Regions from separate parts of the Paenibacillus sp. FSL H7-0690 genome, predicted to be linked through region 4. Evidence: riboswitches for the same ligand, from Rfam matches in the RefSeq annotation. Region 4 holds a riboswitch; each other region holds the start of a gene.
What was found. Region 4 has a riboswitch for cobalamin ahead of MHI32_RS02725 (anaerobic ribonucleoside triphosphate reductase). Riboswitches for the same ligand answer to the same signal wherever they lie in the genome.
Positions count from the first base shown of each region.

Region 1: another riboswitch for cobalamin. It lies ahead of metE (5-methyltetrahydropteroyltriglutamate--homocysteine S-methyltransferase); the one in region 4 lies ahead of MHI32_RS02725 (anaerobic ribonucleoside triphosphate reductase).
Region 2: another riboswitch for cobalamin. It lies ahead of MHI32_RS04850 (DUF4430 domain-containing protein); the one in region 4 lies ahead of MHI32_RS02725 (anaerobic ribonucleoside triphosphate reductase).
Region 3: another riboswitch for cobalamin. It lies ahead of MHI32_RS04175 (S-layer homology domain-containing protein); the one in region 4 lies ahead of MHI32_RS02725 (anaerobic ribonucleoside triphosphate reductase).

Region 1 covers NZ_CP150281.1:5,007,434-5,013,160, forward strand. Annotated here, with positions in the region: gene metE (5-methyltetrahydropteroyltriglutamate--homocysteine S-methyltransferase) at 1-2,226, opposite strand, end outside; cobalamin riboswitch at 2,381-2,587, opposite strand; gene MHI32_RS22145 (undecaprenyl-diphosphate phosphatase) at 2,687-3,547, opposite strand; gene MHI32_RS22150 (DedA family protein) at 3,598-4,221, opposite strand; gene MHI32_RS22155 (FtsX-like permease family protein) at 4,239-5,727, opposite strand, start outside.
Region 2 covers NZ_CP150281.1:1,096,448-1,102,174, forward strand. Annotated here, with positions in the region: gene MHI32_RS04840 (hypothetical protein) at 1-791, shown strand, start outside; gene MHI32_RS04845 (glycosyltransferase) at 788-3,784, shown strand; cobalamin riboswitch at 3,912-4,115, shown strand; gene MHI32_RS04850 (DUF4430 domain-containing protein) at 4,285-5,727, shown strand, end outside.
Region 3 covers NZ_CP150281.1:928,435-934,161, reverse strand. Annotated here, with positions in the region: gene MHI32_RS04175 (S-layer homology domain-containing protein) at 1-2,971, opposite strand, end outside; cobalamin riboswitch at 3,134-3,335, opposite strand; gene MHI32_RS04170 (cellulase family glycosylhydrolase) at 3,677-5,398, shown strand; gene MHI32_RS04165 (transposase) at 5,468-5,727, opposite strand, start outside.
Region 4 covers NZ_CP150281.1:594,078-599,804, reverse strand. Annotated here, with positions in the region: gene MHI32_RS02750 (undecaprenyl-diphosphate phosphatase) at 1-690, opposite strand, end outside; gene MHI32_RS02745 (hypothetical protein) at 890-1,069, opposite strand; gene MHI32_RS02740 (hypothetical protein) at 1,508-1,678, opposite strand; tRNA gene MHI32_RS02735 (tRNA-Thr) at 1,908-1,979, opposite strand; gene MHI32_RS02730 (MTH1187 family thiamine-binding protein) at 2,072-2,380, opposite strand; cobalamin riboswitch at 2,759-2,994, shown strand; gene MHI32_RS02725 (anaerobic ribonucleoside triphosphate reductase) at 3,236-5,221, shown strand; gene nrdG (anaerobic ribonucleoside-triphosphate reductase activating protein) at 5,218-5,727, shown strand, end outside.

The sequences.
Region 1 (5,727 bases), 2.5 Mb from region 4:
CTCCTGCCAGCCACGTGTTTTCAGACCGCAATCCGGATTAATCCAGAACTGTTCAGGGTCCAGCACCCGCAGCGCACGATCGATATTCGCCGTCATTTCTTCTACAGCCGGAACCCTCGGACTATGGATGTCATACACTCCAAGACCAATTCCTTTATCATAGGCCTGCTCCTCAAAGCTGATAATCAGCTCCCCATGGCTACGTGAAGTCTCAATGGAGATTACATCAGCATCCATAGCCGATATGGAATCGATCATGTCATTGAATTCGCTATAGCACATATGCGTATGAATTTGTGTCGTAGCCTTCACATGGTTCGTAGCAACGCGGAACGACTTCACTGCCCAGTTCAGGTAATGCTCACGGTCTTCTGCCTTAAGCGGAAGTCCTTCACGTATAGCCGGCTCATCCACTTGAATCATTTCGATGCCTGCATCTTCCAACGCTTTTACTTCATGGCGAAGGGCAAGAGCAATTTGATTGGCTACCTCTTCCCGGCTGAGATCATCACGTACAAATGACCAATTGAGGATAGTTACAGGACCCGTCAACATTCCTTTAACCGGAAGCTTCGTCAACGATTGTGCATAGACACTTTCTTTAACAGTCATAGGCTGTATAAATGCAACATCCGCGTAGATCACCGGTGGCTTAACGCAACGGGAACCGTAGGATTGAACCCAGCCATTACTAGTAAACAAGTATCCGTCCAGCTTTTCTCCGAAAAACTCCACCATATCTGTACGCTCGAACTCACCGTGGACCAGAACATCCAGACCTAGCTTTTCTTGGAAGGTAATTGCATCCGCGATCTGCTCACGAACAAATCCATCATAACGCTCCTGATTCCAGACCCCTTTACGCCATTTCAATCTCGCCTGACGCACTTCTACTGTCTGCGGGAAGCTACCAATTGTAGTGGTTGGCAGAAGTGGAAGCTGCCATTTCTCTTGCTGCACCTTTAAGCGTTCAGCAAAAGGCAAACTGCGTTGGTCCGGCAAAGCTGCAAGTGCAAGCACTTGCTCCGCCACATCCTTACGGCCACGCTCAGGTAGTGCGCGGAATGCTGCAATAGCTTCACGACTAGCGGCCAGCGCTGCTTTAGAAGCTTCTCCTTTATCTGCGAGGGCTGCTCCGAGCAAACTAAGCTCTGCAAGCTTCTCATCGGCAAAAGCTAACGCATTCTTAACTGTCGCCTTCTGCTTCACCTCACCTTGAACGGTGACTGGGACATGCAGCAGACTGCAAGAAGGCTGAAGAATAAGACGATCAAGCGGCACATGAACACTGAGCTTTTCTACCAGTTGCAGCTTAGCGTCTAAATCGGAACGCCAGATGTTCCGTCCATCAATAATTCCGGCACCCAGCCATTTGTCCTTCGGCCAGCCAAGACGTTCGATAGAAGCCAGATTTGCTCCACCATCGTGCACAAAGTCAAGACCCAAGCCTTGAACAGGCAACTCTAGCAGTGCCTCCAACGGTTCAGCAGCTTCGAAATACGTCTGTAAAATAATATTCAAGCCCGGCACGGAGCCGGCAATTTCTGTGTATATCGAGTTAAGCAGTGTTAATTCTTCTTTACTTATGCCTGTAACAATCGCTGGCTCATCGATTTGTACCCAGCTTACCCCTTCTTGCTTCAGTTCCTGTAGCAGTTGAACATAGACTGGAACAAAACGTGCAGCAATCTTGGCGATATCTGCCGCTGCGTAACCTTTGGACAGCTTAAGGAAGGTATACAGACCTAAAAGTACCGGTTTACCTTCAATCCCTGCCTGCGATTTAGCAAAACGATAAGCCGCTAGAGGTTTATTTTCAGTCAAGCGTGGTGTTTGTGTGCCGATCTCTGGAACGATATAGTGATAGTTCGTATTGAACCATTTGGTCATCTCACAGGCAGTAGCCTCAGCATTACCACGGGCCATTGCAAAATAAAGATCAAGCCCGATGTCGCCGCCATCATACGTGTACCGTGGAGGTACAATTCCAAACATAACAGCCGTATCCAACACATGGTCATAAAAAGTAAAATCATTCACCGGAATAAGCTCAATTCCTGCCTCTTGCTGGGTCTTCAAATGCTGCAGCTGAATTGCTGCCATTTCGGAGCGGAATTGCTCTTCATTTATTTTCCCCTGCCAGTAGGCTTCCAGTGTCTTTTTCCACTCGCGGTTCTTTCCGATTCTCGGATATCCAAGATTACTTACTTTTACTTTATTCGTCATCTCGATACACTCCCTCTTCCATCTCTTATTTCAAACTCCAAAGCTACTTGCTTTCCTATAAAAAAGAGCGCCCTTCCCTAAAAAAGTCAAAGGGAAAGACGCCCATGATATACCCATGGTTAACGTCTAACACCTCCCTATCTTCCGTAGGTGAAGCAGTGCTGTTGAAACAGGCAGGTCTCCTGGCTAGCGGCGTCAACATCTTGAGCAGTCTTCCCAGCAGTAGTAAATTGCCAGTGACCTCTGTTGCTCGAGATTCTTCCGTTACAGTGGCGGGACCGCATCGGCGTCGAACCGAATTTCCCTATTAAGCCTACCGAATTACTATTTTCCGGTCAGCACCTGTCTCCGATATCATTCATCATTTGAGTGTCTTAATCTGATGTCATCATACGTGAAAGCCCCAGCAATCTGCAATAGATTACTGGGGCTTCTGTTATATCGATTCCTTATAACGGACTTAGAAAAATACGAAATATACTACAGCAGCAAGAATTATACGGTATATAGCAAACGGTAAGAGCTTGATACGATTGATCAGTTTTAAGAAGAAACGCATCGATAACAGCGCAAATAGGAAGGCACTAATAAAGCCTGCAATAAAAAACGGCAACGCGTCCATGGTGAAATATTGCCAGTTTTTCATCAGTGACAACAGACTGGCACCTGCCATGATGGGTACTGCCATAATAAACGTAAAATCAGCAGCGGCACGATGGCTCATCCCGAGGAGTACTCCACCAGAAATCGTCGAGCCCGAGCGTGAAAATCCAGGCCATAACGAAAAACACTGTACAAGACCTACACCAAGTGCCTGTTTGTATGTAATCTGATCTACACTCTCAGTTCTGATCTTCTTCGGCCCAAACAGATCGGCAATAATCATTAATATAGCCCCAATCACTAGACCAATTAACACTGTTGAGGTAGAGAATAAATGCTCATCAATATAATCATTAAACAGAACACCTAACACACCTGCAGGCACTAACCCTACCAGAACCTGAGTCAGCTTGAGATGCCCGCCCTGCTCCAACTGCGGTAGCTCCTCTGTTACAGGATCCAACTGCTTACGGCTGAAACGCTTTAAGCCTAACAAATCAATGAACCGATTTCTAAAGATCACAACAACCGCTAATATTGAACCCAGTTGAATAACTACTTTGAAGGTATTTGCTGTATATTGTCCAAATAACTCCTGTGATTTCAGCCACATATCATCAACAATAATCATATGACCCGTGGAGGATACTGGAGCAAATTCGGTTAAACCTTCAACAAGCCCCAAAATAATGGCTTTAATAATCGTTAATAGCTCCATTTGTTTCCCTCCTTTTTAATAGTCATTTCTATTATCAGTCCACTACCCGCTTAGCCCTCAGTGTTCATTCTCCGGCTGCGTTTGCGGAAGTACAGAAACCCAAGAATAACTAATCCGCCAGCAATTAGTACATAGACTACATTGGAGTACACATCCATGTACACGGCAATGTCTTCCCAGGATTCGCCCAATACCGCGCCAATAAGCACAAGCAGCAAATTCCATCCCAATGTGCCAATCGTTGTGAAGATCATAAATACTCCAAATTTCATGCCCGACATTCCCGCCGGAATCGAAATCAGACTGCGGACCAGCGGAACCATCCGACAAAACAATACAGTCCAGTAGCCATATTTATCAAACCAGGCGTCAGCCTTGTGGATATCTTTTTTACTGACCCTAATTAGGCTACCCCAGCGTTCAACCAGTTTCTCTAACCGGCTCACATCCAATAATCGGCCAATATAATAGAGAATTACTGCACCCAGTAGTGAACCAGCCGTGGCAGCAATGATTACACCAGGGATCGTCAAGCTCGTCGTAGTCGTCATAAATCCTCCAAAGGGCAGGATCACTTCTGAAGGAATTGGTGGAAATATATTTTCAAAGGCCAGCATCAGAAAAATACCGAAGTAACCAAACTGCTCCATAAAATCTGTAATCCATGCTTGCATCTTGTTACCCCCATTTCTCATATCAAGTTCTTCTTCAGGTTGCGTAAATAGCGGCTGCGAATAAAAAAGAAGTATAGTCCTTGAACAGCCAAATATCCGAGTAACACCGCGCCTGTCTCCGTTGCGATAGATAAGTAGAACAACCGTTGAAGCGCAATAAAGGCAAACACACTGTGTAAAATAGCTATTCCGACCGGCACAAAAAACAACAAAGACAGCTGAATCGTAACTATTCGATTGAGTTCTTTATCCGTAAGTCCCATCTTGGACAAAGTGGAATATTGATTGCGATCATGATCAAGATCGGTATATAACCGGAAGTAAAGAAAGCTGCCTGCCGCGATAAAAAAGACAGTACCCACCAGCAAGGAAGCAAAAAGCATTGTGTTATACAATGTTTTCTGAAGTTCAAACAGCGTGCCGCTGATCACAATCGCATACGGAGAATCACTTTCATAGGACTGTTTGCCTTTATGGGCAAGATCAGCTGCGATACCTACCGTCTGCGGAAAATCCTCTACATAAAAACCTGTATAAAGATCCGTCTGCACGGGATCAATAGCACTGTAAAGCTCGTCACTGATCACGACACCACTAAAATCCCCGCCATCTCTACCATCCAGCTCCGGCAATAAATATTCGGCAATGGGGACTTGCTCGGTATAACCTATTTCTTTAATGGCAAGTCCTTGCTGCAAGGAATAGACCGCTTTTACTCTGCCTTCTGTTAAACTGCGATCCCGCTGCGAACCAATCATCACCAGACCTTCGTTGCCCACCAGAGCACGCTCAGCCGTTGTGAAACCTGCACGTTGCAGGGCGAGATTATAATCACTGAAAGCAATCAAGGGAAGGCGTAAAGTGCGATCGGGTCCAGTCTGAGCTTCGACCTCAGCATATTTAATCGGGATACTAAGCGCTTCATAAGGGAGTCCGTGCGTCTTGAGCTCTTCCTTAATTTCGTTCAGATGCTGATCAAAGGGTACACCCGTCTGATTTCCTTTGGCTACATAACCCACTGCTGCGGGATAATCCAATTTCAGCTCTCTGGAAAGTGTATGTATCGATGCAAATACCCCTACGGAAGTGAAGGAGACTGCGGATACAATCGTCACCATAAAAAACATTCGGCCGTTCTCTTTCCAGCGGTAGGACAAACCGGATAAAGTGATGATATTCGTACGATGCCAATACAAGCGCCGAATGTCCTTAAGCAGCTTAACCAAACAAATACTTAGCTGGGTATAAAAGAGATACGTCCCGATAACCGTAATCGCAACGACCGGAAACATGACTTTCTCTACGGAAGCAGCTTTTGCAGTAGCCGCCATATAATAACCACTGATCAGCAGTACAGCAGAAATAATAGATAATACAAAGGATACTTTGGGTTCTTCTTCTGCCTTACGCTCTCCCTGAAACAGATGCATCAGTGACTCATTGCCGATAAAAACAAAGGTGCAAAGCGATATCAGAAAAAACAATAACACGAAGCTGCAAATCGTA
Region 2 (5,727 bases), 500 kb from region 4:
TTGATGCCGCTTGTATGCCGCTTAATGCAGAGATTAGCCGTAAGTTCCGTACATTGTATGAAGAACCGCTTTTTGAGCGTGGGGATCTGCTGGCTTCTACACAGAAGGAAAAAATGCAGGAGCCTTTTATCTTTCAATTTGTCTTTAAGGATGAAAATAAACCGCCACTGACACTTGTATTCTTTGATGTAGCAGGTGAGGGTATGGTGGATCAGGATTATCTTGGACTTCATGGTCAGCATATCAAGAACTCTGCGGGTATTTTGTTTATGGTCGATCCGCTGCAAATCCGTTCTATCCGTGAAAAGATTCATATTAACATCGGTGACCGCCCGGGAGAATGGGTCTCACAATATGACGAGCCGCGCGATGTGGTGCTGACGATGTTCGGTGATTTTATTGCCTATCAGGAAAAGAGTAAGACAGACATTCCAACAGCGGTTGTGCTTGCCAAAAGTGATATGCTGCATTCGCTGAAGGATGAGGATGGCGATTACATCAAGTCCAACAGCAATGTGTTCAATAACTATGTTCACCGCAAAACATTAAACATGGACGAGTTCCATAATATCGACGGGGAAATTCGCAGATTTATTGGTAAGGTGGACAGACCCTTTAAAGATACGATGGATGTTTATTTCGCGAATACGGGTTATTTTGCAGTATCTGCGTTGGGCAGCAATCCTGTGAATCAAAAGATTGAGGGTGTAGTAAGCCCGATTCGTGTAGACGAGCCTTTTATTTGGCTGCTGCATAAGCTGAAGTATATTGAGGGGAGCGACGGCCCGTGAATGTTTTCTCAGGGTCAACAATCGCCCAACAGATGTACACCCGCGAACGTCGCGGAGTGTTTCGTTCCACAGAAGGCTTCGATACGGTAGCGAAATCAGATAGTCTAGACAATAATTTTGTGAAAAAAATCCTTCATCCCTTCTGCCTCTACGATGCTCCTGCGGAGTTAACCGCACGTGGAGAGAAGGATGAGGCTGCATATCCTGGTGCGCTGCACCTATTTCATGCTGAGAACGGGGATACAGTTATTGGGCTTAGTCGTTATCAAGCGGCCGATTTCACAGGCCAACGAAGCGCTTTTTTTGCACATAACTATGTAGTTCCTGCTTCACGTTCCGAAGAAATTGTGCAGAGCTATGGAGACTGGCTGCATGCTGATTTTGCAGAGCGTTATACGGGAGAGCTTGGTGGAACCTTGCCGGAGCTGCCCTCTATTCCAGTTGTTCGCACAGACCGCAGCCCTGATCCAATCGCAGGCTTACGCTTGTTAGGGATTGATGAAGGGATATTCAAGGCGTTATTGCAAGCTGTGATGCTCTCTGTAGCAGGTAAGAAAAAAATCTACGTGGCTCTAAACGTACCTATCACCGAGTTGTCTGCGCGGGCGGTGGAGCTTACAGAAATTCTGTATAGCGTGCTGCCGTATGAATTCCGCCGTAGATTAGGCGTGATTACCTATGCGAATGAACCGCAAAGCCGTAAATATATACATCTTAGCTTTGTGGAAAAAGGTTCACTTCGTCCCGGTGACCGCAGTATTGAGAAGGATTATACCTTTGATTTGGCTTCCGGACGGATGGGGAATGTCGATTTTGGCGAGACCCGCCAGCCTTATGCTGATTTGGTGTGGAAGCTATTACTGCTGAATCCAGGAGATATTAACGACTTCGTAAGCTTCGCCGATCAGATTCTGCGTGGAGAGAGTTCTGAGCACAAGCTAACCCTTTCTTTCTATAATGAGCTGGCTATATTTTATGAGATTGAGCAAGGGAACGAGCATTTATATACGGAAAACAAGAGTGCGGTGCTAAGTGGTTTGCTTTCTTACCTTAAACCAGACGGTGCAATTCATTCTAGAATCCGCTTGAATGATATTTTCTTAGAACGGTTTGACCGGGAATTTGATCTGATTCGGCAAAGAAATGTGCCAGATCCGGCGATTATGGAATGCTTTAAAGAGTATTTTGTACTTAAGGATCACAATTACAGGGTCAGAATCGTGGATTATTTCATCAATGGGATGCTTCATAGTGTGGAAGCGGGCCGCAAGGATATTTTGAGTGCTGCTTACGGGATCATTGAGAGTAATGATGAGTTAAGTGCAGCTTACTTCCAGCGCGTGATGTCTGAAACTTATTTCCGTAAGCAGCTACTTGAGCCTTATATGGAATCAAGACTAGCTGCGGCGTCCAGATCTGCGGATATTCTGAGCTTTGTGCTCCATTGGGGGCGGTTCCTGCCAGTGGCGTTAGAGCAGTCTTTTGCTCAAAATGCTGTGAAGGATTATTTGCTAGAAAAGCTCCAGCTGGAGCATGATCCGGTGGCTTCTGTGGCGGAAATTCATGAAATTGTAGATAAGGCAGAAAAAGATCGCCGCAAAGGAACAGGAGTTGCTCCTAAGGCACTCTCCCTAATGCAGGATCTTGCTGCTTCAGCAGATAGATTCTTACTGAACCGCTTATCGCTTTCTGATATGACGCAGGAGGAGCTTCTGGAGGTAGTTTTTTTACGGTATGGTAATGTTGTCGATTGGCAGCCGCCACTGGATAGGATTAGCAAGCAGAAAGAGAATGCGCTGCGTGCCGCTTACCGCTGGTTTGGTGAAGAGAAGCCGAATGAGGAGATTTTTACAGGATTGTCTCCGCAGGAACTAGACGATGTGCAGCTACTGGGTCGTCGTTTGCTAAAAGAGGTGCGTGTTCTGGAACCCTTTGAACGGCTTCCGCTAGCCTTTTACTATACAACTCAGCGTGAAGGGGGTCCGCTGGATTACGATGCGCTTCTGGAGCTGTTAAAGCGTAAAGCCGGTTCCGACAAAGAAATCATCTATCGGTTTTTTGCTTGGTCGCAAGGCAATCCTTTATTTACGGTTTCGAATAAAAAGCTGCAACCGGGTTACCGTAAGGCGATTCTGAAGTATTTCCTGAGCAGTGATCGTGAAGCGTTCAAGAATCGGGAATTCCGAAAGAACTATGTCGCGGCAGCTCGGCCTGCTCTGCAAAATGTGTACAATGAAGCCCGCTCCCAACTGGCTTCCCCGCTGGCGCGCTGGATCAGCCGCAGCCGATTTCGACTCTTAATCTCCGGCTCCATTACGGGTATTCTGGTGATTATTGCAATTATCGTATTCAGTATGCTGCGTCCGGATGATACGAAGACGGCTCTGCCGGGGACAAGCCCTGAGCCGACCCCTGTTCAGAGTGCAGGCAATATGCTGCCTCCAGCTTCAGTATACTTGAAGGATCAGAGCGTCGAAGGAGATAAGGGGAGCAGCATATTGGTGTTCACCTTCGCAAGTGCAGATGACTGTGTGCAGTTTCAACCGACTGAGATTAGTTTAATGTCTTCGTCTACAGAGATAGATAAAAGCTTTAAGGTCGCTGCTACGAATGGGACTTGTCCAGTGCCGTCAACGGATGGGACGGATGAGGGAAACGCTGCTGACGAGTCAGATGCCGCTGGCACTACTGGAGGAACAGCAGAAGGTGCAGATGCTACTAATGCTGTAGCTGATGCATCTCCGTCTCCTACGCCTTCCTCTAATACTGAGGACAGCACTGGGTTGCCTTCCGCAACAGCTGTGACTGAAGGTGAACAACCTTCCTATCAGGTTGAGGTTACATTGGAGCCTGGAGCGACAATTCTAGAGAAAAGTATGATCAAAGCCGGAAGATTTACATTGATCGTAGATCCCGACCCTAATATTCCACCAGCTTCTGATTCAAGTGCTGAACCCTCCCCGACTGCAAGTCCGGATGGAACAGTCGAATAACAAGCTTTCTGAACAGCAATAACTACCGGAAGGTGGCGTATTGCTGTTCATTTTTTTGCTGCCCATACTAAGCTTTTCTATAGACATGCTATGTATTAATAGATATGATTATGGATGTCAAAATAAGATACTACATACTGGAAAAGGTGCAGACTCTATCAATCTAGTCGTCTGCTTAAAAGGGAAGTCCGGTGCAAGAGTCCGGCGCGGTCCCGCCACTGTATGTGCGGAGCGTTTCTTCTATAAGCCACTGCCCCGAAGGTAGGGTGGGAAGGTGAAGAACAGCGATGAAGCATTAGCCAGGAGACCTGCCTTTTTCGTGAGCGTTTCTATTCTTCGTGGGGTAAGAATGTGGAACATATACAGATGGACTGTTGGCAGGAAGCAAGCGCCGCAGCCTCAATTTGTAATCTTCCCTGACCGCCCTCCAAAGGGGCGGTCTTTATGTTATGCGTCTTATTCCCGGCAGTACCCATTCTTATACAGAAAGAGGTTAAACAATGAAGAAAATCATGTCTTCCAAGTTTGTAGCACTTGGGCTGGCTTTATTCATGGTCATTTCAATTCTAGGAACATCTCTTGCTCCGGCGGGACAAATATTTGCAGAAGCGGGCGCTGGCGCCGGTCTGGAGGCAACTGCTGCGGAGCGGATTAATGTTGCGGATGCGACTTATGCGGCTGCAGAATATCTCTTGAAAGGTGGCGTGCAATCGGATTGGCAAGCCATTGGATTAGCGCAAGCAGGGTACAAGCTGCCGGCTAGTTACCTTTCAGAGCTTGAGAAAAAAGTAAAGGATGCAGCTGGCGATTTCACCAATGTAACCGATTATGCTCGAATCGTGCTCGCAGTGAGAGCGATTGGTGCAGATCCTACTAGCTTTGCTGGTAACGGAACGACTCCTGGCTATAATCTGATTGAGAAAATTTATAATAATAGCAAGCTCAGTGAACAGACGCTTAATAATCCGGTATATGCTTTACTTGCGCTGGATTCTGGTAAATATAATATCCCAAGTGACGCGAAATGGACGGCGGATAAGCTCCTTACGGAGATTCTCTCCAAACAGAATCCGGATGGGGGCTTTGCACTAACCTCAGGCGCAAGTGAGCCTGATATGACAGCGATAACCTTGACGGCTCTGGCGGCACATAAAAATAATCCCGAAGCCTACTTAGCAGGGCTACAAGCCGTAGCTTGGTTATCTGCAGCTCAAGATAGCCATGGGGGTTACGGTGACAGTGCTGAAAGTAGCGCACAAGCAATCCTTGGACTCACATCCTTCGGAGTTGATCCTAGTGGATTAGAATACACCAAAAACAAAGTGGATCTAATGGAGAACCTGCTCAGCTATCGTCTAGCTGATGGTAGCTTCACCCATAGCCGTGGTGGAAGCAGTAATATTCTGGCGACAGAGCAAGGGCTTCAGGCGCTGGTTGCCTATAATTTGCTGTATAAAGGAAGCAACAGTAAGCTATACGATTTTTCCAAATCCTCCATTCAGAGTTCACTCATCTACGCTCCAGTAACGATTGAGGGACCACAGGCCACGTTGGCACAAGGGTACGCCTATGCTGGCAACGCACTTGGAGCGTTAGAGAAGCTGGCGCTTCAAACGAACTTGCCGATCACGAATCCTTCGGGCAGTTATGTGACTGGCATCGGAAGTATTGCTGCTGGAAGCTTTGGTGGTTATGACGGATGGATGTATGTTGTATCGCGTGACGGAAAATGGATTAATCCCGATGTAGGCATGAGTGATTTTGTACTTAAAGATTCAGATCAGGTACTGGTTTATTATGCCGGAGACGACACTAAGCTTGTGGATTCCGTTACGCTTTCCAAAGCAAATCTTAAAGAGGGCGATTCTTTTACCGTCACTGTAACTAGTAAGACGTGGAAATGGGACGCTGCTACGAATACTTCCTCTCCTGTAACTGCAAAA
Region 3 (5,727 bases), 330 kb from region 4:
CGGAACTTAGGTCATATGAAGATGCTCCATAATTAGGATATTTCCCATTCACATTATACATCCATCCACTGCCGCTGCCATGGTCAAATTCCCCATCACCAGCTATGGATTCAACATATACACTTCCAAAGTCACTGTTCCAGGAATCTCTATAGTCGATACCGCGGCTATCCAGCACTCTTTTTAGTACAGACCACACTGTGTCACCAGATTGTAGCTCTACCTGTACAGATGGAACAACATATCCCTTATTAATCGTAAGCTTATCCACGGACAGGATTACATATGGTTTCGATGGAGTGGTTCCGCCACCATTGTTGCCACCATTGTTGCCGCCATTTCCTTCACCATTTCCGCTACCATTACCGTTACCACCGTCGCCGCCAGGTGTTTGTACTGCACTGGAAGCATACGCAATGTAGTCAGTGAAGTGATTGGTTTTTACAATTAAGTCATTTCCACTATCATAGGCATACTCAGACTTACCGCTTGCAAAACCTAAGTCATCACTTGCAAATTTTTGAATGGCATGAGGGGTGCCATTTTGAATATAAGCAGCTTCTTTTCCTTTAAGGTCCTTAAAGGTTAACGTAATAAATTGACTAAATTCTACTCTTGCACTACCACCCATGGAAAATGCTTGAAGAATGTTATCAAGCTTCTTGTCCCCAGGAATAATCTGATTCACACTATCTTTTAGTGCAGATTCTGCACCGGTTAAAGCTGAAATCAGTTCAATCGTTGAGGCATCCCCACTCGTAACTTTTGCACCCTTAGGAATGACTACAGATACGTTACCTTTTATGGCCTCTATCTGAGGAAGGTCGCTGTTACTTGGTAAATTGACACTAACCTTTGATTGATTTTCTTCTGAAATAGCTACTGTGATTTCTTTGTTGCTATCTCCAGCGCTGATCGGAACGATATAATCATTAGCGTCATTTGGGATTTCAACTTTCGGGTTCTCCCCAGAAGGTAACGGAAGTTCTTTCGGACCCTCTGGTTGCCCAGGCCCCGGTTCTTCTGGTTGTTCCAGTTGCACATCATTCATATCAAAGAGACGGTTGCTATGATTGATCAGACGATCATAGGACACAAGAGCATACGTACCTTGGTCCGTCGCCATATTGTCCACTTTGTCTGTGAGGATATGCTTAAATCCACCCTCAGGTGCAGCAAAGCTAAGTAATGCATCAATAAGCGAATTTCCACTTTTAACAAATCTAGCGTCAGTGTGCGGATCTACGCCTACACCAGTTAAGGCTACAATTACCTGCGAGATACTCTCGCTGCTAGTGCTTCCCCAGCTTGTAAATCCGCCTTGATTGTTTTGGTTATCGGACAGCCATTGGATGGCCCGATCCACGGCAGCTTTTACATCATCACGGGATGCATAATAAGGTGCAAGAGCTTGCATCGCCATCGCAGTCATATCGACATCGGCTTTGGTTACGCCTAATTCCCAGCCACCAGCTTCTGCTGTACCTTTTTTAACCTCTTTATCTAAAATGTACTGAACTAGTTTTTCTCTTGTGGTCTGTTCTGTAACTCCATCAACTACAGGAATCTCATAGTTATGGCTATCTAGCGCAATCAGAGCAAAAATCGGACCATTATTGCCTTGCTTTTGGATATATTGATAATCAGCGAGTGCTTTTCTCAGATCATATCCCGCAACATTTGTGATATCTTTTCCGATAGAGGTAAGTCCTAATATTGCTCTGGAATTCTCTGTGCTTTTATTGGCGTCGAGTTTTCCATCCTCTTTAATGATTGATGCTATTTTCGTTGCTACATTGTTGTAATAAAGATCGTAATAACCGTTAGGTACTGTATAGTTCGCCCGGGCCAGAGAAAGGATCGACCATTCTCCGCTGCCTGTTCCAAACGTTGGATTCTTTACAGTATTTAAAATATAAGCAAGGTTTTTATCTAACTGTTGTTTGACGGCAACTGAAGTTTCCAGTTTGTAAGTAACCTGATAAGTTACATTTGTTTTGTTTCCAGCTCCGTCAAGAGCCGTTACAGTAATTGCATTACTGCCTGAATTCAGAGTAGCTTTATACTCCCCATTTGCAGGTGATAAAGTAACTCCATTCAGCTTCACTTCTGGAGTAATGTCACTATATACATTGTCTGTGACAGCTACTTTGAAGCTTATTTCTTTATTGGATACTTCCTGTTTATCTTGTATGCCACTTACTGTAATAACAGGGGGTTCTATGTCTAATGCATTATTAAGACCGACAAGCGCATGATCTACACTTATTTGAGAGCTTGCCATGTTTTCGAGCACGGAATAGGCTTCATAAACTGCCGATTGCACTACTGGTCTGTCCAAAATAGTTTCTTTATTAGGGGCACTGTTAATCTCGGCGATTTCCGCAGTTAAAGCATCCTTATTGGCAAGTTGAACTGGGATTTCCCCCCAGCCGCCAAGATCAGAACCATAGCCATAAGTGGTGAACTGAGTTCGAATGATGTCACCGTCTTGAGGCTTATAATCGGTCATCCCAAACGGAGGAAACACATTATTTACTGCATACATCCAACCCGACATGGAGGTGTAGTCAAACTGACTTAACCACTCGGGGTCTGCTTTAGTGCTGACTGTATTCCCATCGGCTGAAATCATATCTAAAATATATTGTGGAATATTGACTTCGCTTCTGCCACTATCTTTAACTTCTGATAAATAAAAACCACTATCTATATTTCCTAAATATCTATAATTCCCATCACCTAGCGCACGTGTTATTAAAGATGCGCCATTATCGCCTTCATAAATCGGAACTTTAATAGGTTCCTTAATATACCCTTGGCCTAAGGTGAATTTCTCTACGGATACAGATACATACCCTTTAAGGGTAGAGCTTGCTCCATCTGCTTGAGCCGGGATTACACTTGTAGAGAATGTCGTAATAAATACAGCTACAATAAGTAACCACGCTAAAAACTTATTTTTCTTCATTTTTCCATAACCCTTCCCTTCATACCTATGATAAAAAACAGAATAAACTTTCTCATAACCACAAAAAAACCACTCAACATAAACGTCAAGAGGTTAAGATAGTGAACCACAGTAATAGCTGGCAAACACTATTCAAGCACCTCTCTATCGATCGTAGAGTTTGATGGTGTAACAGAAAAAGGCAGATATTCTGGCTCAAGTATCATCACCCTTGCTGCCTTCCCAGTTTCCCAGTGGCATTTTGCAAGGACTCCTCTTTCACAGCGGCGGGACCGCGCGGGATTCACACCCGCTTTCCATTTAACCAATCTATGATTGTACTTCCGCAACATTCATAGTTGGCACCTATTTCTAATTTTAAATTTTCATGCTTCATCATATCTAATATATATGCTTTTGTCATGTTATATTTCTTTTTTGTATAACGGGCAGCTAGAGATAATCCTATTGAATAACCAATTTCTACGAGTAGGGTTATTCAAATAATTTCTTTATCCAAGTGTGGGGTAAATTAATTTAAATCACTAATTCTTATATGAATTTACCACAAATTAGTAAGGTACTCGCTAAGTGTATTCTATGTTAGGGTATATTCAGAAAGCGTTTACAAAATAAAACTGGAGGTGTTTGTATTCATCTAACCACCGAGTACAGCGTCAAAGCCAGGTCCAAGCATCCTAAATTTATCTCACAAAGGAGAATTCAATGACTACGCGAATCCAGAAATCCTTCTTATCATTGACACTTGTCACCGCTCTTCTGCTCTCTCTGTTCTCATCCATGGCCGCAGCTGCAACTAAGGACGAGCAACAAGCTAAGGCAGCGCCAAAGAGTAAGATCCAATCCTATGTAGACGAAATGCAGCCCGGATGGAACCTTGGCAATACTTTAGATGCTACAGGTGAGGATGAAACCTCCTGGGGCAATCCACGTGTGACCCAAGATCTTATTAAAAAGATCGCCGCTCAAGGCTATAAAAGCATTCGGATTCCTGTGACCTGGGATACTCACATGGGTGCGGCACCAGACTATACCCTAGAAAAGGCCTACCTCGATCGTGTGGAAGAAGTTGTCGGCTGGGCACTGGACGCCAAGCTTTATGTCATGATTAATGTCCATCATGATTCCTGGCTATGGGTAAGCCATATGGAAGAAAAACACGATGAAACGCTGGCACGTTATAATGCAGCTTGGACTCAAATTGCCGATCGCTTCAAGGACAACTCCGATAAGCTGATGTTCGAGAGCATAAATGAACCTCGATTCACCGATGGTGGAAGCACAGACGAAGCAAAAATGGAGCAAATGCTTACTGAACTTAATAACTCTTTCTATCAAATCGTGCGGAAATCCGGTGGGAAAAACGACCTCCGCCCACTTGTATTACCTTCATTAGAGTCTTCACCTACGCAAACAAGAATGGATCATCTCTATAAGACGATTACGGCTCTGAACGATCCAAATATTATTGCGACCGTTCACTTCTATGGCTTCTGGCCTTTTAGTGTGAACATTGCCGGCTACACCACGTTTGAAAAAGATACAAAAAACGATATCACTCAAACTTTTGATAACGTTTACAATACATTTGTAGCTAAAGGCATCCCTGTCATCGTCGGCGAATTTGGTTTATTAGGTTTCGATAAAGACACGGGTGTGATTGAACAGGGCGAGAAGCTTAAATTCTTCGAGTATCTGACTTATTATTTGAAAGAAAAGAAAATGACTTCCATGCTCTGGGATAACGGGCAGCATTTCAACCGTAAAACTTATAAGTGGTCTGATCCTGAACTCCACAATGTATTAATGTCTGGTCTGAAGGAGCGTTCCTCCAGCACCGAAAGCGATTTGGTCTACCTAAAAAAAGGTGCACAAATCAAAGATACCAAGGTTAAGCTGAACCTGAACGGCAATAAGCTAACCACCATTAGTGCCAACGGAAAGTATCTGACCAAAGGTAAAGATTACACCTTAAATGGTGAGGAGCTCATCCTCAAAGCCAGCCAACTTAAAAAGCTCACAGCTGACCAAAAATACGGTGAAAATGCCGTGCTGACTCTGAAATTCAACAAGGGTGTTGCGTGGAGACTTAAGGTGATTGTGTATGACACAGCTAAATTAAGCGATGCAAAAGGCACGACTGAATCCTTTGCCATTCCGACCACCTTTAATGGTAACCAGCTTGCCACAATGGAAGCTGTGTATACCGCTGGTGGCAATGCAGGTCCGCAGGACTGGACTCCATTTAAGGAATTCGGCAATACCTTCTCACCTTCTTATAACACTAAAGAAATCAAGCTGCTTCCCGCGTTCTTTAAAGATGTTAAAGACGGCGAGGTTATCCTGAAGTTCCACTTCTGGAATGGGGATATTATCACCTACAAGATCACGAAGAGCGGAACAAACGTTGTAGGAAAGTCCTCTTAAGCATCGGTCCTGTTAACAACACAAATAGGGGTGTCCTTCGCAGGAACATCCCTATTTGTATTGTACCGATCACATATAAACCTCGTCATACGAAATTATCATCAACCGATAAATTAAATATACGCCAAGATAGGCTCCGGTAATAAGAAACATTGGATTCAAAAATATCGCATGGATCGAGGTCATAAACACAGCGCGATCTCTTAATATCTCGTAAATCGCCAAGGCGGAAATATTTCCAAAGATAATCGCACTTAAGACCGAAACAACATTAAAAACCATACGCCACTTTATCGATTTCCCCTGTAACATCAGCATAACAATGGGAA
Region 4 (5,727 bases):
CACAAGAAAGGATGTCGCAAAGCCAATTAACATTAGAAGCAAATCGTCAGAACTCAGCAAATCACGACTATCGTACAAATCCAACAAGCTTGCACCAAACATAACAGGCACAGAAATAAGGAATGTAAAATCTGCAGCGGCTTTTTGGCTAGTGCCAAGCAACAGGCCACCTGAAATCGTCGAACCTGATCTCGAAAATCCCGGCCATAACGCCAAGCATTGAAACAGACCAATTCCGAAAGCCTGTTTATAATTAATCCCATCGATAGTATCAGCGGTTTCAGTCCGCCTATTCCGCGCTGCAATGATCATCAACACGCCACCAACAACTAGACCTATCAAAACAGGGGTTGGGCCAAATAATTGGCTTTTTATTGTGTCCTTGAAGAGAAGATATAGGGTTAATGCTGGTAACATAGCCAAAATCATATGAATGACATTTAATCCTTTGCTTTTGGAAAAATCCATTCTAATCATATTAACCCCAATCTCCAAATACCTTTTCCAATAAAGAATTAAAACTGCCATCACTGCACCCAACTGAATAACAATTTTAAAAGTTATTGCAGCATCTCCCTCAAAGCTAAGCAAATCGCCTGCTAGAATAAGATGTCCAGTAGATGATACTGGTAAAAATTCAGTTAAGCCCTCTATTATGCCAAGTATTATTGCTTTAATTACATCAGTCATTAGTGCATTGTCCCCTTTCGGAAATAAAATCATTTAATTTCCAGTATAAGGGAGACAAGTAAACTTCCCCATCGATTAACCTAACAATATTCAATTCAGAATGACATAATTGTCACATTGCTCATTATTCCAATCTTAAGTAACTCCTTTATTAAACTATCCTTTCCCGTTAGCATAACAACAGTATCAAACATTAAATTCAACCTGTATCAATAAAAAATCCGTTAACCTTCTGAACTTGCTGCCCGTTATTTTGGATAATCAATTTCAGAGCATGCAGCAGATATGAATACCGAAACGTAACTTCCATTTGATCATTCTGCAGCCGCGTGCGTGGAGCCTCAATGACCATCATGATTCCAAAGCGCTGAGAAACCACACAGAACCGCCACCCCGACCAAGAATTGGGGGTCCTTTTTTTGCAAAACACAAAATATTAAGTATAATGTTATTGTCGAAACGCTAAGGCGTCTGTACAGGATGGCTACCTGGCACTGATGATGGCAGGCCAAGCGCTTTATAAAGTTTTCTTTATGTGTATTTATACTTTAGGAGCGTGGTTATCTATGAAAATTAATATTACCGCACATTTTAACATTGATATTACTTTATCTCTTCATCTGTTAGCCGTAGCCAGTCTTGCTTATGAACTCAGTTCACTGACGAGCTCGTGAAATTCGAGCGAAAAGTATCTGTACTAAGACACCTTGTGGTGTCTTTTTTATTTTTATAGTAATTACCATCTAACCGATCTGCCCCCGCAAGAGAAAAGCAGCTTATGCTGCTCCTCCTCCACCATTCTTCATTCTGATTGCTGTCAGCTTGCGCCACACCTTCCATCTGCTCGACAGTGACCACTAGTCATACCGTTTTCATTAGCGATTTCGCGCCATGTCTTATCTTCCTTGATACGTTTCTCCAGAAGAACAGGGAACGGCAGGGGCTGTCCATCATATTCGACTTCAGGAAAGATTAGGCCATTCATCAATAAATATCACCCTGGATACTTATTCACATGTTCTCCCCAACTTGCAGGAAGCTGTGCCCCGATGTATCGGAGATTCTATTCTAGGAACCCGAAAAGAAGTGGAGAAAATTGACGAGACACCCACTTTACTCGACTAAAGGTTAGAAGAATGTTAGAAGTTGATGCTTGTACAAAAAAAGGCGCAGTTCCAAAAACCCGGGAACACGCGCCACTATCGACTTTGTAAGGATGCTGGTGAAGGGAATTGAACCCCCGGCCTACGCATTACGAGTGCGTTGCTCTACCCCTGAGCTACACCAGCTTAACGCTGTTTTTCTGCCAAACAAAAAATATTATACAACTTTCAGCCAGAAACGCAAGCCTATTCTCCCTGTTTTCCGCCCTTCTAAACTGCTAATCCACCTGTAGCTTACGCTCCACAGACTCTAACTTTCCACGGCTAGTAGAGGGTTTATCGCGGCGGTCGTCTATTTTAAGTGAGGTAGAGACACGTTCTGCACCTGCGGAAAAAGGAGACTCATGCAAAGCTTCTACCGCGGCAAAAATGCGTTGCAGAGGCCCTTCGATGATCGTCCCCATGGACGTAAGTTCATAAGTAATCCCTTCTACTGTCTTCAGCACCCGCTGCATATCCGCAACATAGCTGCTAAGACTGGTACTGCCTGTTCCAATTGGAATAACTGTAACTTCAGCAATAGGCATGAGAATACCTCCTCGAAATTTTATAGTAGCTGTCTCCTTCCATTGTAACAATTCCACCGCTCTGTCACAAACTAAGCAAGATTATCCTCCCTTATCTCTTCTATTTCTTCTGATTACTCCAAAATATGACTTTGGGCTAAGGGTATTTTCTCATGAGCAAATTCTAGGGTCATCTGCACTATATTTATGGACTCTTTGTGGCATCTTTTCGGACAATTTATGAATCATTTCGCATCTCCCTGTGGATCAATTGTGGATTACTTATGGACAGCCTGTGGATCATTTGTGGAGTACTTTTAAAGAACCCGCTCCCCGCGCGGGTTTTCTAAAAAACTGTTTACAAACACAACATCTTGGGTTATTTTTATCTAACGACAACAAAATATAGTGGAGACAGGCGCTTTGATCCTTAACCGGATTTAGAGCTTAATAGGGAAGCGCGGTGAGAATCCGCTGCGGTCCCGCCACTGTAACCGGATGGCCTTCTTAAGCTTCTGGGAAGCTTGAGAATCCACATCTCCCGGCAAATGCCACTGAGGGTTAGGAACACCCTTGGGAAGGCGCCGAGAGATCCCACGGAAGCCAGGAGACCTACCTGTTTCGACGACACCAACTATTGATGCCTGCGAGAAACAGGGATGGTGTCCGCATGCGGTCATCTACGTAGAGACCTCTGCAAATATCCGTGTGGATATTTACATAACGCATCGGGCATTTTCTGCCATCCTCGGGTAGGGGATGCTTTTTTTATGTAATCTGAACAAATATACGACTGCTTATAGCAGTCCAACTTCTTATGGATATATGGATTTGATGATAGATGTTTTTCTTTTATACTGAGAGGAGAGCTGTACAATGACGTTGTTGGAGAGACAATTTAATGGAGTAGAAAATGCACGGGAAGTTCTTTTAGAAGAGCTCATTGATTTAGGCCGGGATATTATCGACAGTCGGGATATGGACCTATTGCGCGAGAATGCCAATTTGAATGGAGAGAGTTTCTCCGGTAAAATGAGCAAGTTCGGCAGTGAATATTCAAAATGGTACGCCCGCAATTTTACGATGCCGCCACAGCTAGTGCAGGCTATTGATGACAATGTCGTCTATGTGCATGATCTGGATCAATACGCGATTGGAACGACGAACTGTATTTTTATCCCGTTTGATAAACTTCTCCGTGAAGGTTTCAATACCGGCAACGGCAGCGTTCGTCCTCCGAACTCAATAATGACAGCTATGTCTCTGGTAGCGATTATTTTCCAATCCCAGCAAAATGCTCAATATGGTGGTGTATCCGCCAATAAACTCGATTACGATCTGGCACCTTATGTAACCAAATCCTTCGCCAAGCTGTTCCGCAAGGGTCTGGATTATTTTGAAGAAGGACAAGCTGACGAATCTTTGGGCGAGATTACGATGAGCCGGACCGATCTGGCGGAGTCATATCCAAGAGCGTTCCGTTTTGCACTAAAGGAAACCGAAATCGAAACCCTGCAAGCGGCTGAAAGTATGGTACATAATCTGAATACCATGTCCAGCCGATCCGGTGGACAAATACCGTTTACCAGCATCAACTACGGTACTTGTACTTCACCAGAAGGTCAGCTTGTGATCAGTTCTCTGCTAACCGCAACTATGAACGGACTTGGCAGCGGAGAAACACCAGTGTTCCCGATTCAAATCTTCAAATGCAAGCAAGGAATCAATCAACAGCAAGGCGATCCTAACTATGAACTGTTCCTAAAAGCAGCTGAATGTTCTGCGCGCAGACTATATCCAAACTTCGCTAATCTGGACGCTCCGCTCAACTTGCAGTATTATGATTCAAGTGATCCTGATACGGAGTTCGCTACAATGGGCTGCCGAACCCGAGTGCTCGGTGACCGTTTTGGGCGTAATCATTGCTCTGGGAAGGGCAACCTTTCCTTTAATACACTAAATCTGGTTCGGCTAGGTCTGGCACACGGCACAGTAACAGGCAGACGTACCGTCGCAGATGAAGCTGGCTTCTATGAAGATCTAAATCATTATATGGATATTGCGCTGGAAGGACTTCTCCATCGCTTCCACATCCAAACCGCACAAAAAGCTAAAGCTTCCGATTTCATGATGCGAGAAGGCGTTTGGGAAGGCGGCGAACATCTTGCACCCGATGACACTGTAGGCGATCTGCTGAAGCATGGCAGTCTGTCTCTTGGCTTCATCGGTATGGCGGAATGTATGAAAGCTATGTACGGCAAACACCATGGCGAGGATATGGAAGTTCATGCCAAGGCGCTGGCTATCGTGCGTCATATGCGGGACTATTGCGATCGGAAAAGTGAGGAACTGGATCTTAACATCACCCTGTTCGCTACTCCAGCAGAAGGTTTGTCCGGTAAATTCACCAAAGTTGACCGCAAGGTACTGGGTTCCATTCCGGGCGTAACCGACCGTGAATATTATACGAACTCTTTTCACATCCCTGTATACTTCGATCTGGGTGCTGCTCAGAAGATCAGCTTGGAAGCTCCTTTCCATGAATACTGCAATGCCGGGGCTATTTCTTATGTCGAATTAAACGGCAATGCCCGCAACAACCCATCGGCTTTTATCAAAATCATTAAATATGCGCTCGAACAACAGGTCAGTTATTTCAGCATTAACCATCCGATTGACCGCTGCTCCAGCTGTGGATACGAAGGCGTAATTGGGACAAACTGTCCTTCCTGCAACGCAAATGAGAATGACGTGCACATCCGCCGTTTGCGCAGAGTTACAGGTTATTTAACCGGCGACTATCAGACCCGCTTTAATGCCGCCAAACAAGCTGAAGTTCGGGATCGCGTTAAGCATCTATGAATATTTGCGGTTACTATCCGGAGTCGATTAACGAGGGAGAGGGCATGCGGGCCGTCCTCTTTCTCAGCGGCTGCCGCCATCGTTGCCCGGGATGTTTTAATCCCGAGACATGGAACTTTAAATATGGAGAAGTCTTCACCTTAGAACGACAACATGAAATCATCGCAGAAATCGCCGCTAACCCTTTGCTGGATGGTCTGACACTGGCAGGCGGCGATCCTTTTTTCTCAGCAGAAGAGTTGCTGGGGTTCATTCATGAGCTTCGCACTGTACTGCCAGGGTTCTCAATCTGGATTTACAGTGGTTATACGTACGAAGAACTTACAGCCCTTCCCGGTACGCCGGAGTGGAATCTACTTAAACAGTGTCAGGTGTTAATAGATGGAAGATTTGTAGAAGAACTGAAAGATACTACGCTTCTCTACCGGGGAAGCTCCAACCAACGCATTATCGACATTCCGGCCAGCATGAACGGCTCGGAGGTCTTTCTGTGGCAGCCTGCTGCG